Regions from separate parts of the Lysinibacillus sp. NPDC056220 genome, predicted to be linked through region 3. Evidence: riboswitches for the same ligand, from Rfam matches in the RefSeq annotation. Region 3 holds a riboswitch; each other region holds the start of a gene.
What was found. A riboswitch is a leader RNA that binds a small molecule or an ion and turns the genes downstream of it on or off. The one in region 3 is predicted to bind thiamine pyrophosphate.
Positions count from the first base shown of each region.

Region 1 (3,284 bases), on a different contig from region 3:
CGGGCAAATTGCTCATAAGCTAGTCCTGTTAATGCGTAAGGACCTTTTTCACGTAATTGAAACATGGTTATGCCAGCCCTCAGCGCTTTTTCGAGAACAACTAACGGCTCTTGATGGGAAACATTGCTTGTACCCATAATAAAATAAAGCTGTAAATCCTCACGTTTCAACTAACTTCACCTCGCAGGCACCATTATGCAGCCGATAAGCAAAATGATTTGTAGGGCCATGACCATTACCAATGGCTAAATCATGCATAATAGCTAATTGTATAAATTTTTTAGCTTCAATAACAGCTTTTTCAATTGTCAAACCTTGAGCAATAAAAGCAGTGAGAGCTGCTGAAAATGTACAACCTGTACCATGTGTGTTTTTCGTTGGAATACGAGGAGACTGCATGGAAAAATATTTGTCATTTTTTATAAATACATAATCAATCGCATATAACGAATTGGGGAGATGCCCACCTTTAATGATGACACAGTGAACACCTAGTTGGAAAAAGCATTGAGCGACCTCCTCCATATCAGAGAATTGATTTATTTTTCTTCCAGTAAGTGCCTCTGCTTCTGGTATATTAGGTGTCACAATTGTAGCAAGTGGTAGTAAAGAAATGCGCATGGCTTCAATAGCCTCTTGCTGCAATAAGTTTTCTCCACCTTTTGCAATCATAACTGGATCAACAATTAGTGGGATTTTTAAATCCTGTAAAATGTGTGCGATTGTCTGAATAATATCCGAGGAATAAAGCATCCCCGTTTTAATCGCAGCAATCGAAAAATCTTCTAGTAATGCATGAAATTGTTTTTCAACAAAATTAACTTCAATTGGGAAAACCCCTGTTACACCTCGTGTGTTTTGAGCAGTTAAAGCTGTAATAACTGAGGTACCGAAAACCCCTAATTCCTGGAATGTTTTTAAATCAGCCTGAATACCAGCGCCACCACCACTATCTGAGCCTGCAATTGTCGTTACAATATGCATGAAGCCTCACCCTCCTTTGAAAGACGATGAAGGGCATTTAGCAAAGCAATTTGAATATCCCCGATATCCTCTGTAAAGGCTGATGCTAGCTCAGCTGCTTTTTTGTAGTAAGTGAGGGTTTCCACTAATTGACTGTATGGATCTTCTCCTGAACAGTAGGCGGCTCCACATATAGCACTAAGTAAACAGCCTGTACCAGTGACTTCTGTCATTTGTGAATTTCCACCAGTTATCCATTGGCTCTGCACACCGTCTGTCATAAAATCATGTTCGCCTGTAACAATGACTATACAGTTGTAGCGTTGAGCCAATAATGTTGCTTCTGTTTCTATGTCAATAAATCCATCACCACTATCAACACCTTTTTGTTGCCATTCCACATTCACTAATGCCGCAAGTTCTCCCTTGTTACAGCGTATGACCGCAAATTGTATGTCTGTAAGTAATAGGTGTACGGTTTCCTTGCGATAAACTGTGGCACCTGCGCCAACTGGATCTAATATAACAGGAATACTAAGGGTATTTGCCTTTTTTCCTGCTAACAGCATCGCTTCCTTTGTTCGATCATTCAGTGTACCAATATTGATTAAAAGAGCTTCTGCAATGGCGACCATTTCTTCTACCTCATGGCTGTCATCAGCCATGACAGGAGAGGCACCTAATGCCAATAAGCCATTTGCTTGGAAATTAGCCACAACATAATTAGTTATACAGTGTATAAGCGGTTGTTGTTGACGAATCGTTTGAAAAATCATTTTAGTCCTCCTTCATGGGTGGACGTAAGCACGCAAAAAAGGCTCTTTTGTGTAAAAATGCACGAAAAAGAGCCTTTCATCTGAAAAAAAGATGTTCATTGCTCCCTACGTCAGTATTAACTAACAGGTTCAAAGGGTCAGGTTTTACCTTCTCAACTCTTTATGAGTCCCCCTGCAATCTTGCTTTTAGTTGACCAAAATGTACCATACTTTTCATATGTATTCAATAGCAAGTTTTCCTATCAACAAAACGTGACTGATGCCATATAGGTAAGTATGATAGTTGTCATGACTTTACTCAAATCAAGTGTAAACCATTGAAAATTCTAAGAAAGGAGTATAATGTGTCTTATCAAAAGGGGGCATTTGCCATGAAAAGACAAGAATTAGTAGCACCAGAATGGTATAACATAACTGATGAATTTGAAAAATATGCTAAGGATTCAACTAAAAATGCATTGATAATTTATGAAGAGCATTCTGATGTACAATTTATCACCTACGCACATTTACTTGAAAGAGCGAATCAGGCGGCACATGTCTTTACAAAAAATGGATTAACTAAAGGTGATGTCATTTTAGTGATGGTACCACGCTCAGTAGAAGCATACATTGTCTATATTGCTGCATTAAAAGCGGGTTTAACAATCATTCCAAGCTCTGAAATGCTAAGAACAAAAGATATTGAGTATCGTATTCATCATGCCGATGCTAAAGCAATTGTGGCCTTTGAGCCTTACATTCAGCAATTTGATCAAGTAGAAAATTTACAAGAGGTGCAGCTATTTGTTATTGGAAATGCTCATGAGCCATGGCAGCCATTGTTAGACATAATGCGAAAGCAACCAACAACTTACATAAGTTCTACACCAACAAAAAGTACAGACCATGCATTTTTAGCTTATACAAGTGGCACAACAGGAAATCCGAAAGCTGCAGTGCATACGCATAGCTGGGGCTATGCACATTTACGGACAACAGCTCCTCATTGGCTAGGAGTACAAGAAAATGATATTGTATGGGCAACCGCAGCACCAGGATGGCAAAAATGGATTTGGAGCCCGTTTCTCGCCATTTTAGGCAGTGGTGCCACTGCTTTTGTCTATAAAGGAAAGTTTGATGCGGCAACCTATTTAACATTGCTTGAAAAATTTAAAATGAATATCTTATGTTGTACACCGACTGAATATCGTTTTATGGCAGCACTTGACAATTTACAGGAGTATGATATCAGTTCAATTCGACAAGCTGTTTCAGCAGGTGAGCCCTTGAACAGTGAAGTTATAAAAAAATTCGCGGATACTTTTCATCTACAGGTGCGAGATGGTTATGGTCAAACAGAAAATACCTTACTGGTAGGGACTATGGTAGGTATGGAGGCAAGAGTTGGTTCGATGGGGAAGCCTACCCCTGGCAACACCGTTGAAATTATAGACGATTTTGGTGAGCCAGTAGCTATAGGAGAAGTAGGTGATATTGCCGTTCATCGAGAAACACCTGCACTCTTTAAAAGATATTTAAATGATCCAGAACGTACAAATTTAC
Region 1 covers NZ_JBMOXD010000002.1:122,729-126,012, forward strand. The annotation lists gene thiE (thiamine phosphate synthase) at 1-170, opposite strand, end outside; gene thiD (bifunctional hydroxymethylpyrimidine kinase/phosphomethylpyrimidine kinase) at 160-984, opposite strand; gene thiM (hydroxyethylthiazole kinase) at 972-1,739, opposite strand; TPP riboswitch at 1,825-1,923, opposite strand; gene mbcS (acyl-CoA synthetase MbcS) at 2,111-3,284, shown strand, end outside.
Region 1: another riboswitch for thiamine pyrophosphate. It lies ahead of thiM (hydroxyethylthiazole kinase); the one in region 3 lies ahead of ACOZBY_RS10360 (ABC transporter substrate-binding protein).

Region 2 (3,284 bases), on a different contig from region 3:
GATTACAAAAAGGGGGGCTTGTCGATGACCCAGCAGAAGTCCAATAAGGCGGCTTTGTATATTTTAATGTTTAACATGTTTATCGCAATGGGGAGTATTGGAATTATTATTCCTGTAATGCCTGAATATTTAAGAATATTTGGAGCAGCAGGACAAGTTCTAGGCATGCTTATTGCAACGTTCGCCTTAGCACAATTCGTATTTTCTCCAATTGCTGGGAATCTTTCGGACCAGTATGGGCGGAAAAATTTAATTATTTTCGGTCTTATACTAACAGGACTTGCACAAATCGGTTTTGGCCTTTCTACAGATGTATGGATGCTCTTTTTAGCACGTTTTTTAGGTGGCCTTGGCTCTGCATTTGTAGCACCTCCTATTATGGCTTTTGTAGCAGACGTGACAACTTATGAAGAACGCGGAAAAGGAATGAGTTTGTTAGGAGCTGCTATGTCTTTCGGCTTTATGATTGGCCCTGGAATTGGTGGTTTCCTTGCAAAGGTTAGCTTACATTTTCCATTTTTCATGGCGGGAGCTGCCGCCATTTTAGCGGCTATTTTATCTTACTTTTTATTACCATCTACAAAGCCAAATACTGCGCAAAATAGTCAAAAGCAAGATAATCTGGTAAAACAGATGGCTCGCTCTGTACATATGCCTTATTTTGTTATGTTAATTATTATGATGGTATTCTCATTTGGGATTGCTAACTTCCAAACGACCTTATCACTATTTGTGACAGAGAAATTTAATTACTCACCTGGCGATATTGCCATCATTTTAGTTGTTGGTGGTGCGTTTGGGGTAATTGTACAAATGTTTATTATTACGCCACTCTTTAAACGGTTTGGTGAAATGAAAGTAGTTTTGGTCAATTTATTTATTGCGGCCGTTGCTATTTTCTTAATATTATTTGTTTCTGGTTTTGCACTAATATTAGTTGTTGCAACCATCTTCTCTACGGCGACAACGTTGATTCGTCCAGCTGTTAATACTCTCATATCAAAACTTGCAGAAAAAGAGCAAGGATTCGCAGCCGGCTTGAATAATGCCTATATGAGTCTAGGAAATATGATTGGACCCGCTTTGGCTGGTTTTTTATTTGACTGGAATATGAACAGTCCTTATATTTTTGGTGCCATTATCTTATTAGCTTGCTTCTTCCTTGCCCTGATTTGGACATTGAAAAAGGCGCCTCAGCTTATGCATCCAGATTCACATTAATAGGTAACTCTTATTGACTATTTATTGAAGTATGTTACACTTCTAAAAAATAGAAAAATACTTACCACTAGGGGAGTCTTCTAAAGGCTGAGACGTATATGGTTATATACGGACCCTTCGAACCTGATCTAGTTCATACTAGCGGAGGGAAGTGGCGCTTCTTGCTATTTTCAGTGTATAAGCAAGGCCGCTTCCTGTCGTTTGAAGGAAGCGGCTTTTTTCATTTTCCTAGTGGCTAAAATGAAAAGGAGTACACCTAACATGTCTATTAGAAAATTAACAATTATGGCTTTATTAGTAGCGATTGCTATTGCAGGTTCTACTTTTATCTCCATTCCAACTGGGATTGCTCGTGCTTATCCGGTGCAGCACGCTATTAACGTAATAGGAGCCATTATACTTGGACCCGTATCTACAGTTGTAGTTGCCTTTGTTACGGCCATTATTCGAATCCTTACAGGGACAGGCTCTCTTTTAGCCATTCCTGGTAGTATTATTGGTGCATTATGCGCAGGGCTTGCCTATAAATATAGCGGTAAAATTTGGTTTGCTGGTTTGGGTGAAGTGATTGGCACTGGTCTTCTAGCATCACTTGTAGCAGTGCCCTATGCAAAGGTACTAATGGGAACTTCCGTAGCAGCCTTGTTTTTTATGCCTGCCTTTTTAATATCAAGTACAATTGGAGCAATTTTAGGCATTTTAGTAGCTAGCAGTTTGCGAAAAACGGTGCTAGTAAGATATTTTAATCCTACTCTCTTTATTAAATAGTGTCGTAGGAGGATTTCTTTTTCCATGAATGTACAAAAAGCAGTGCGAAATTCGCACTGCTTTCATCTAAACTAAATTATTGGCGTTTTTTCATACCCTTTAATAGTTGTGCTACCTTCGTGTCTTCTGCTTGTACAGGGAGATCCTCTACCAGTTGCTCCTTTTTCTTCGACTTCGTTAGGAAATTCCAGCCAAAGCGCCTTATTGTTATATCAATAAAGAATAAGAGCATACCTGCAAGGAGAAGCCATGTGGCAATGTTTTGACGATCCGCCCCTTGCTTTGTAAAGTCACGGAACACTTCTTGTGGTTCTTTTAAAACAGCACCACCTGTTTGTTCGGTTATTTCTTCTATTAATTTATCATTAACAGGAAGAAGTTCATATTCAGCGCTGTAAGGAACACTTAATCCCGCCTGATAAATCGTTTCCTTTTCATCAGCGATACGGAAGAAGATTAACCCCGGCTCAGCTTGTACCACAGCTCGCACCTGAGAGGCTGATATAGTTTCAAGCTGTGTGTCTAGCTCTTCACCCGCTTCATTAACAGCCACAATATCTAAAAATGCTGCTTCATTTGTAGGGTCTGTAATCATAAAGGATCCATCTGATTCTACTCTTACATCGTAGGCAACGTCATTATAACTTGGGAGCATTTGCGAAATAAGCGTTTGCCAAAATGTGCCCCAGTCCTGCCATCTTGCCCAGTCTCCTGACCACTTTCCTGTTGAATCAGAAGTAAATGCGAATGTTTTGCCAAGACCGTATTGCCATTGTGCTAATACTGGATCTTCCTTTTCGCTTTCAGCCACGACGGTAGCACCCTGCTTTGCGGTTGTTCCAATATAAGCATTCATTTGTGGAACGCCATTGGCAAATAGCGTATTCCATCCCCCTGCATTATACAGTACAGGATAGAATGGATTATCTTCAATGTACGTACGGGAAATCATGGCCGTTTCACGAGATAAAATGGACGGAATAGTTTGCTCATCGATAACATTGTAGAAACGTCCACTCCCCATCTCACTCAGAGCTTCCAATAAGTTTGCATCCGCGTCTTGACCAATAGCTACTGTCGATAAGGTTATTCCGTTATCTTTTCCTTGTTCAATTAAATCGTCATAATTTCCTGGCTGCGATTGTCCATCCGTTAAAAGAATAATATGCTTACGTTGCAGTTTCATATCTGCTAGGTTTTCATATGCTTTTGCCAGTGAACCATAGATTTCTGTTCCGCCTCCTGGTGTAACGGATAAAATGGTATCCACTGCCTCTTCTTTATTATTCAAAGGT
Region 2 covers NZ_JBMOXD010000001.1:671,859-675,142, forward strand. The annotation lists gene ACOZBY_RS03275 (MFS transporter) at 25-1,221, shown strand; TPP riboswitch at 1,281-1,388, shown strand; gene thiW (energy coupling factor transporter S component ThiW) at 1,483-1,989, shown strand; gene ACOZBY_RS03285 (VWA domain-containing protein) at 2,066-3,284, opposite strand, start outside.
Region 2: another riboswitch for thiamine pyrophosphate. It lies ahead of thiW (energy coupling factor transporter S component ThiW); the one in region 3 lies ahead of ACOZBY_RS10360 (ABC transporter substrate-binding protein).

Region 3 (3,284 bases):
TTCCGATTACTTATTGTATGAAGCAAACTTAAATACACAACATCATCTATTGTTATTTACAAATAGAGGGAATTATATTTACCAGCCTGTTCATGAATTACCTGATATTCGCTGGAAGGACCTTGGACAGCATATTTCAAGTATTGTGCCAACAAGTGAAGATGAGTCGATTATTGCAGTTTATGGCTTTGAAACATTTGAACAGCCAAATATGTATATTTTAACTGCTACGAAAGATGGCCAAATTAAACGTTCGCCATTAGCAGATTATGCTGTGACGCGTTATTCGAAGCCAATTAAAACAATGAATGTTAAAGCGGGCGATGCAATGATTTATGCATCGTTTATAACTGATGATGCGGAACTGCTCTTAACAACTGATACGGCCTATGCCATTCGTTTCCCTATTGAAGAACTACCAGTTACTGGAGTGAAAACGGGCGGTGTTAAAGGTATTACGCTAAAAGATGGAGAAGCTTTAGTTGGGGTCAATGTCCTACAGCCAGACGAAACACAATATGTCGTTATTGTGACACAACGAGGGGCTGTAAAGAAAATGAATGTCGCAGAGGTAGAAATAGCAAGTCGTGCCAAGCGTGGACTTAAAGTCCTTACAGAATTAAAAGCAAATCCTCATCGAATTGTCGCTGTTATTCAAGCAACAGACGATGAGCAGGTTGTGATTGAAACTGAAAAAGGCATACAAGAGGTTATCGATGTCCATGCATTGACGCGCGCTGATCGCCATTCTAATGGTTCATTTAAAGTGGACATTGCAACAGATGGAGCCATCTCACATGTTTTAACGGCCAAAAAAGAACAAAAACCAAGCTAACATCATGCCCAGTCTCTATAAGTAGAGCTGGGCTATTTGTTTATAGTGGCACAACTATCCAAAATTAGCATCTTGTCATTTAAGATCAACTATGGGTATAATAAACATCGAAAAGTTCATAGCGAAAGAATGTAGGGGGGCTAGTTATGGCTAGCTGAGATTGTGTCCGATAGACACTGACCCTTTGAACCTGATTTGGCTCGTACCAGCGTAGGGAACATCTATTCAAAAAAGCAAATGTTTTGGAGATTGATTGCAATACGTCTGGGAGGAATCCTAGGCGTTTTTTTGTTTTCTAAGCAATATCTTACCAACCGTATAATACGCTTTCTTCTGGTGACAACATTCATTCATGAACACTTTCATATTACAAACTGGGAGGACCTAGCATGAAAAAATGGTTATTTATCCTATTAGCTACTCTATTGACGTTAGTAGGCTGTAGCGACAAGGAGGACAAGCAGTCTGCTGATACAAAGAAAAAGGTATCAGTGGTACTCGATTGGACACCGAATACGAATCATACAGGATTGTATGTTGCGAAAAAGCTCGGTTATTTTGAAGAAGTAGGCTTAGATGTTGATATTATAATGCCAGGAGAGGCAGGAGCCGATCAGCTCGTAGCTTCTGGTAAGGCAGAATTTGGCGTGAGTTATCAGGAGGGCATTACACAGGCTCGTGTTCAGGATGTGCCACTTGTCTCGATAGCGGCCATCATCCAGCATAATACATCTGGATTTGCTTCTGTAGCGTCAAAGGGTATTACCTCTCCAAAGGACTTTGAAGGAAAAACATATGGGGGCTGGGGAGCACCTCTCGAACAAGCGGTATTACAATCATTAATGCAAAAAGAAAACGCTGATATTAATAAATTAGACATTGTCAATGCGGGAGATTTAGATTTCTTTACGATGATGAAAAAGGACATCGACTTTGCTTGGATTTATTATGCATGGACAGGTATTGAGGCAGAGCTTCGTGGGGAAAAAATTAATATGCTGTATTTAACGGACTACAGTGATCAGTTAGATTACTATACACCTGTTTTAGCAACCAATGAAAAAATGATTCAAAACAATCCAGACAGCGTCAAAGCTTTTGTTGCGGCTGCATCGAAGGGCTATGAATATGCCATCGAGCATCCGAATGAAGCGGCTGATATTTTACTAGAAGCGGCACCAGACTTAGATAAGGAGTTAGTGCATAAAAGTCAAGAGTGGTTGGCTGATAAGTATCAGGATGACGCTAATCAATGGGGGGAGCAAAAGCTTTCTGTATGGGAAAACTATGCTAAATGGATGTCGAGTAACAAAGTGTTAGAGGGCGAATTTGATGCTAAACAGGCGTTTACGAATGAGTTCCTACCGAAAAAGGAGGCCAATTAACATGGCAAATTCATTAATCAGTGTCCAAATCATTCCGAAGACAGAGAAATACGAGGATGTCATTCCTTATGTGGATGCGGCCATTGCGGTTATTGATGCATCTGGTGTGAACTATGAGGTTCATGCCCTTGAAACAACAATGGAAGGTGAGCTTACAACGCTTCTTCAAATCATTGAAAAAATGAATGTTAAGATGGTCGAGCTAGGAGCCATTAATGTCATTACACAAGTAAAAATTTTATATCAACCAAATGGGATTACCATGGCTACATTAACGGAGAAATATCAGTCATGAAACGGGCATTACAAAAGGGAAGGACGATAATTTTTATCGCCTTCCTCTTATTCATATGGGAGCTTGTTGTGCATATCGCTGATGTTCCTCCCTGGCTCCTCCCAGCACCAAGCATAATCTTAAAGGAAGGCTTTCAATCATATCAAACGTTTCTGCCACATGCTCTGGCTACCGTGGAATTAGCTTTACTTGGACTTGCTATTGGGGTTGGCTGTGGTCTAACCGTGGCGATTGTTTTGCATCGTTTTACTTTCATTCGGTCGTTATTTTATCCGATTCTCATTATGTCGCAAAATATACCCATTCTTGTATTGGCGCCGTTACTTATTATTTGGTTTGGCTTTGGCTTATTACCAAAGCTCATCATTATTTGTCTAGTATGCTTTTTCCCTATTGTCATTGCGGCAATGGACGGTTTTCGTCAAACAGCACCCGAGTTAAAGCATTACTTCGAAATGATTGGAGCAACGAAGGCCCAAACGTTTTGGAAATTAGAATGGCCACATGCCTATCCGGCAATTTTCTCGGGCGTAAAAATTGCTGCTACCTATAGTGTAATGGGAGCAGTTATTGCGGAATGGCTTGGTGCAAAAAAGGGAATAGGTGTATACATGACCTTAGCACAATCTTCCTTCCGTACAGATCGAGTGTTTGTCGCCATTTTTGCGATTGTCTTGCTAAGCTTATTGTTGTTTAGTAGTATCCGCTTGCTTGAAAAATTAATGGTAAAGGGGAGAGGTTATCATGCTCAGCATTCAAAACATCGCTA
Region 3 covers NZ_JBMOXD010000003.1:56,778-60,061, forward strand. The annotation lists gene parC (DNA topoisomerase IV subunit A) at 1-835, shown strand, start outside; TPP riboswitch at 959-1,069, shown strand; gene ACOZBY_RS10360 (ABC transporter substrate-binding protein) at 1,225-2,220, shown strand; gene ACOZBY_RS10365 (thiamine-binding protein) at 2,222-2,515, shown strand; gene ACOZBY_RS10370 (ABC transporter permease) at 2,512-3,284, shown strand, end outside; gene ACOZBY_RS10375 (ABC transporter ATP-binding protein) at 3,260-3,284, shown strand, end outside.